DNA from 3 places in the Bacillus sp. Brlt_9 genome. Region 2 is predicted to be linked to each of the others. Evidence: riboswitches for the same ligand, from Rfam matches in the RefSeq annotation. Region 2 holds a riboswitch; each other region holds the start of a gene.

Region 1 (2,278 bases), on a different contig from region 2:
TGCAAAGATGTCTTCGTTAAAGCATCCAGCGCGCTAAATGGTTCATCTAACAACAATATCTCCCCGCCTGTTAATAAAGTTCGAATAAAGGATACACGTTGCCTCATACCACCAGATAAATCTTTCGGATACTTTGTCTCATACCCTTGTAAGCCAAATTTATGTAGCAGTTCCTTTGCCTTTATTTGTGCTTCTTTCTTCTGTACACCTTGGCACTCTAGCGGCAGAGCAGCATTCTCAATAATCGTTCTCCACGGCAAGAGCATATCTTTTTGAGGCATATACCCTACAGGATGGCTCTTTGTTTCTGTCAGCTCTATCTGCCCAGTACTTGCTTCTTCTAAACCTGTAATAAGGCGAAATAGAGTACTTTTCCCGCATCCACTCGGTCCAATAATACTTACAAACTCTTTATCTTGTATAGAAGCATTTAATTCATTGATGATTGGTTTCTCATCATAATGAAAAGAAACATTATGAAACTGTAGTATGTTCTTGCTCCTCAAATCCCCACATCTCCTTACGGTAGGACATATCCCAGAATAAATATTCAAATCGACTGGAATATAGGAAAATCTCCTCTAATCGATCTAGCTCTTTGTCAGATTTTCCAACTGCCATTTCATTTAATAAATCTATTAACCAAATACAAAGGTTACCGTATTCTTCAGAACTATATCCTTGAATCCACTCACCAAAGAACTCATGATCTCTTGCTCCAGGAATATCATTTAAACGCTTTCCAATTTCCCAGTAGCTCCACATACACGGAAGAAGTGCTGCTATTAATTCTGCAAGTGTGCCATTTTGAGATACAGACATCATGTAATTTGTATAAGCTAAATTCTTAGCAGATGGCTTTGCAGACTCTATCTCCTCTATAGAAATTCCAAGTCTTTTTGCATATTGTTTATGGATTGTCATTTCTCCATTTAATATGCCATCAATTTGTTCAGCAAATTTCCCCATTACTTGTGGATTCGTTGCTTTTACAACACCAATCGCATATAGCTTTGCATAATCTAACAAATATAAATAATCTTGAATAATGTAATACTGAAACTTATCTTTTTCTAACGTGCCATCCCCCATACCTACTACAAACGGATGATTATGACTCATCTCCCAAACTGGTTGTACAGTTTCTAATAATCTATCGCAAAATTTCATTTCCCTATCCCCTTCCAGTATGTGTATATAAATAAAAAACCACTTCTAAATAAGAAGTGGTTACAGCAAATAAAATTATAATTTATTCGTTGCTCCACTTCCCTTCGCTAGTATTACCTAGATCAGGTGTTATAAGGGTTAAGGATTATTCCTCTCTCAGCACAACAAGCACCCCTAGTGGTTTCAATATGAAATTTTCAAACAAAAAATCCCCGTTTCTATACGCAAAGAAACGGGGACTTAATATTATTGTCCGAATTGCTTCCCTACGCTAGCATAATCTAGATCAGGTAATGAAAAGGATCAAAGGCTTACGGCCTACTCTCAGCTGGCAACACCAGCTCTCCTAGCAAACTATGAAATTATCACTGTCAGTATAACATCGTAATAAGACATCATCAACTGTTTTAATTTTCTCAATTGTCAACAAAATAAAGAAACTATATAATACTTATATTCTATCTTAGAAATTATTATCCTAATTAATTGGATAATAAGGAATCATTATCCTCAAAAAATTTATTTTTATATTGATTTCATATTACATTTATGTGAATACACCCACTATATTATATCTTTATACTATAATAAAATTACAACTATACAACTAGAGGAGGTCTCTATTATATGAATATGAAAGCCACTGCTTTAACAGCAACTACTGTCGCAATTGCCTCTTTACTTCCTTCTATGGGAGAAACAAATGTACAAACAGCCAACGCTGAACAATTATCTAGTGTGAAAACTGGATATGTCAAAGTCGATCAAGTAACCTTACATACAAAAGATAACGCAAATAGCTCTTCAATTGATACAATTCGCTTTAATACGAAAGTGAACATACTTGAAACAACTAATGGCTGGTATAAAGTATCTGTTAATAATAAAGTAGGTTACGTACAAAAAGATGCTATTCTACTAAAAAACAAACTTCAATCTAATAATCAATACATCGTTAATGCCAATGCATTAAACGTTCGTTCTGAACCTAATTTAGAATCTTCAATTTTAGATGTATTACCAAATGGGAAATTCGTTACCATTCAAGAAGAACAAGGCGAGTGGTATAAAATTTTACATAATGGCAAAACAGGTTACGTACAAAAAG
Region 2 (2,278 bases):
TCTAAATATCATTCTTTCACTTGAATGCTACATGTGTTTTGATTAAATTCTTTGATAAAAATTATATAATGCTTCACTAATGGATTCCTTTTTTCTCTTATCAATATTCATATGTTACAATAGTACCAGTTGTATCAGTAGTACCATTAAAACCGCTAAAACAATTTGAACAACTACCACAGCCACCACAACCTCCGCAGCCGCCACAACCAAAACAGCCGAAGCAACCAATACAACGGAATCCACCACAGCGACCTGCACAACCTCCACAACGACCTCCACAACCTCCACAACGACCTCCACAACCTCCACAGCGACGAACAGCATCTTCAATATAGTAATATGGATATTGGTTTTGTTGGTCCCAATACACGATATTTCCAGGCTGGTAATCATTAAGGCTTAATGCTTGTAGTTCTTGTTGAAACTTATTCATTTTCATGACCTCCGTTTATAAACTTCAACCTTTTCAATGCTTTCCTATATTTCTGTTCGTTAAATCTAAGTAGAAATAGCGCTATAAACTAAGTTCAATACGTACACCTACAAAATATGACCTATCACTAGATGATGCACCTTGTTCATACACTTATTTTTAGGTTATTTTTTCCATGGGCTCATTTTTATAAATTGAAAAAAGACGCACTTAGATCGATGCGTCTTTTTGTAATACTTCTTTTATGAAATCATATATTTAAGTATTATTCATACCTGTGAATAGCAATACCTCTACTCATTATCCAATTACATCTTTTATGTCTGTATTCACTGGCCACTTTTCTAGAGTATAAGCCATTTCCCAAAATGAATATTCATATTGACTACTAATAATAAAATGCTGCTTCATTCGCTTACGGTCAGACTCTGTCACCTTTTCAGCGATAGTATCTAATCGTGTAATTTGCTCTTCAACTAATGTACGGAACCAATCAGATCCGTAAGCAGAAATCCATTCATTATAAATTGGCTCTTCTGGCTGACACTCTTTTAAACGCTCTCCAATTTCATAATACAACCAATAGCAAGGTAAAATGGCTGCAATGATATCACCTAAATGTCCTTCATACGCAGCGCGATACATATGTGAAGTATATGCGTATGCAGTTGGAGCAGGAATAAAATTATCTTTTTCTTCTTGTGTAATCCCTAGTTTCTTCGCAAAATTCTCATGTAAAGATAATTCTGCTTCATATGTATTTTGAGCATGGTGTGCCATACGAGCTGTCGTTTCTAATTCCTGTGCTTTTGCAGCTCCTAAAGTTTGTACTCTAGCAAAATGACTCAAATAATATGAATCTTGAAGCACGTAATAGCGAAAACTAGCTAAATCTAACGTCCCTTCACCAAGTTTTTTTACAAAAGGATGATGAAAACTAGCTTCCCAAATTGAATCTACTTCTTTACGTAATGATTGTGAAAAAGTCATATAAATCCCCTCCAAGTAATTTATTTAATATAAGTATTTATCCACAGTTATTAACCGCTTTAAAAATAAAAAAACTTTCTTTACAGACGTAAAGAAAGTGAAATTGACAGTGTTTATTCATGAAATAGCAATGTCTTTCCCACTTCCCTACGCTGGCATTAACCAGATCAGGTACTAAGAGTCTCAAATTCCCATTTGATCTCAGCCAATAATAGGCCCCCCTAGTGGATAAATATTTAATTTTCGTATTGTATTCATCATAACATACTTCATGTTACTGTCAAAAGTATTCATGACACTGCTACTTAAAATCCTTCTTCTTTTCGTACTCTCAATGAAGTTTCAATAATCATATCTAATAGTTTACTATAATGAATACCAGCTGCATCTGCACTTTTCGGTAGTAAACTTGCTTGTGTCATCCCTGGTAATGTATTAATCTCCATTACATATGGAATACCGTCCTTCACCATCATATCAACTCTTGCATAAACGCTGCATTTCAATGCTTTATAACAAGCCAATGACGCTTTGTTTACACGTTCCTTCAATTCAGCTGGAAGTTCGATAACTTCTTCAATTGTACCAGCATCATCATATTTCGCATTGTAATCAAAGAATTCAGCTGCATGTCGAATTGAAATGATAGGTAACTGTTTTCCATCAAAAATGGAACATGTAATCTCGTCACCTTTTATATACTTCTCTATTACAACTTCAGAATCCCATTCGAACACAGTTTCCAGCATTGAAATTAATTCGTCTTTATTGTAGACAATCTTTACTCCAACACTTGAACCACCAGAGTTTGGTTTTACTACTAACGGAAATCCTAACTTATCTAATTCATCA
Region 3 (2,278 bases), on a different contig from region 2:
TCACTTGCACATCATGTTTCCAAGCAATTTTCGTTAATTCACCAAGTGTTTCAAGCTCAGAGAATTGTGCTTCGTCATTTGCATCTGCAATCGATCCTGGACGTAATCCATCTCCAAGAGAGAACGAAACATCGTACTGCTTCATAATTTCACAAATCTCTTCAAAATGAGTATATAGGAAGTTTTCTTTATGGTGGAATAAACACCACTGCGCCATAATCGAACCACCACGCGAAACGATACCTGTCGTACGCTTTGCAGTAATTGGAATGTAATGAAGTAATACACCAGCATGAATCGTAAAGTAATCCACGCCTTGCTCCGCTTGCTCAATTAACGTATCACGATACACTTCCCACGTTAAATCTTCTGCAATTCCATTTACCTTTTCAAGCGCTTGATAAATCGGTACAGTTCCAACTGGTACAGGCGCATTACGAATAATCCACTCACGCGTCGTATGAATGTTTTTACCTGTAGATAAATCCATAATCGTATCTGCACCCCAGCGCGTTGCCCACGTCATCTTCTCTACTTCTTCTGCAATAGAAGAAGATACAGCAGAGTTTCCGATATTTGCATTTACCTTCACGTGGAAATTACGCCCGATAATCATCGGTTCTGCTTCCGGATGATTAATATTCGCTGGTAAAATAGCACGGCCTTCTGCAATTTCCTTACGAACAAACTCAGGCTCTACTCCTTCACGAATCGCAACGTATTCCATCTCAGACGTAATAATGCCATTACGCGCATAATGCATTTGCGTAACATTTGCACCTTGCTTCGCTCTAAGCGGCTGGCGATCCATTTGCGGAAAAACAGGTGTATGTTTCGAAGCCACCTTCACACCATCATCCTCTGGTTTTACTTCGCGCCCTTCGTATGCTTCTACATCCTCGCGCTCTATGATCCAAGAGTGGCGCGGCGCCTGCAACCCCTTTTCCAGCTCCACTTTATACGCCGGATCTGTATAAGGACCGCTCGTATCATATACACGAATTGGTGGATTCGGAATACCGTTCGTTTCACTTTGTTCAATCTCACGCATCGGCACTTTCATACCCGCGCGCGGTCCATCCACATACACTTTCTTACTCCCTGGTAAACTCGATTTCAATTCAATTTGCTCAGCTGAAACAGATTGTTTCATAAACTTTGTTGCCTCCCCTGTTCGTGACAAGGACGAGATATGGCCAGCGCATGCCAAAATAAAAAGAGCCAGGTCCATAAAAAAATAAGGACCTGGCTCATAAAAGACATCATTATGTAAAGCCGTTAACTTCCCTACGCTGGTACGAGCCAGATCAGGTCCAAAGGGTTAAGAAGATCACGCGCTTCTCTCTCAGCCTACGCATACGTTAGGCACCCCTAGTTTATCACTGATTTAATTTTCAATACTTTCCCATCATACACGATAATCTGAAAAATGAAAAGTTTATTTCTTTTTCTCTTTACGGAATCATCCACGTTAAATAATATGCCTGTACATACGTCATAATACCAACAATAATTACGAAGAATAGACTATGCTTCACTGTAAAGCGGAATAAATCTGATTCTTTTCCAGCAAGTCCAACTGCCGCACAAGCAATCGCAATCGATTGCGGAGAAATCATTTTCCCTGTTACACCGCCCGTTGTATTTGCTGCAACGAGAAGTACTTCAGATACACCGACTTGCTGCGCTGTAATTGCTTGCAAATTCGAGAACAGTGCATTCGCTGACGTATCAGATCCTGTTAAGAATACCCCGATCCAGCCTAAGAATGGTGAGAAGAACGGGAATAGTCCGCCAGTTCCAGCAAGCGCTAACGCTAGTGTAGAAGATAAACCAGAATAGTTTGCGATAAATGCAAATCCTAATACGAATCCGATAGATAGAATTGGCATTTTAAGCTCATTTAACGTTTCTTTAAATGTCGCTACTGCATCTTTTGCACTCATTTTCAAAATAAAGATAGAAATAATACAAGCAATTAAGATTGCTGTTCCTGTTGCTGATAATACATCAAATTTCAAAATTGCCTCGTAAGGCGTCGGTTTATTTACAATTGGTTCTGCTTTCATTACTAAATTGTGTAAGCCTGGAATTTCAAACTTAAACACGAGGCTCTCTAGTGCGCCACCTGGAGCAAATAACGCTTTAAAGAAACTTTGGCTCCAAATGACTACCATCACAGTTAAAATAATGAATGGAGACCATGCTTTTACGACTTTTCCTACTGTTAGTTTTGGAATAGACGTTGCCGTCGTTGTCGCAGCTACTTCACTATTTG

What was found. Region 2 has a riboswitch for thiamine pyrophosphate ahead of tenA (thiaminase II). Riboswitches for the same ligand answer to the same signal wherever they lie in the genome.
Region 1: it holds a riboswitch for thiamine pyrophosphate, as region 2 does, so the genes downstream of both, tenA (thiaminase II) here and tenA (thiaminase II) in region 2, are expected to answer to the same signal.
Region 3: it holds a riboswitch for thiamine pyrophosphate, as region 2 does, so the genes downstream of both, thiC (phosphomethylpyrimidine synthase ThiC) here and tenA (thiaminase II) in region 2, are expected to answer to the same signal.

The regions. Positions count from the first base shown of each region.
Region 1 covers NZ_JAYJLO010000012.1:72,127-74,404, forward strand. Annotated here, with positions in the region: gene VF726_RS28275 (ABC transporter ATP-binding protein) at 1-506, opposite strand, end outside; gene tenA (thiaminase II) at 475-1,170, opposite strand; TPP riboswitch at 1,253-1,356, opposite strand; TPP riboswitch at 1,417-1,528, opposite strand; gene VF726_RS28285 (SH3 domain-containing protein) at 1,798-2,278, shown strand, end outside.
Region 2 covers NZ_JAYJLO010000005.1:336,939-339,216, forward strand. Annotated here, with positions in the region: gene VF726_RS21750 (heterocycloanthracin/sonorensin family bacteriocin) at 101-442, opposite strand; gene tenA (thiaminase II) at 737-1,426, opposite strand; TPP riboswitch at 1,554-1,659, opposite strand; gene ddlB (D-alanine--D-alanine ligase) at 1,732-2,278, opposite strand, start outside.
Region 3 covers NZ_JAYJLO010000007.1:82,441-84,718, reverse strand. Annotated here, with positions in the region: gene thiC (phosphomethylpyrimidine synthase ThiC) at 1-1,153, opposite strand, end outside; TPP riboswitch at 1,268-1,383, opposite strand; gene lldP (L-lactate permease) at 1,455-2,278, opposite strand, start outside.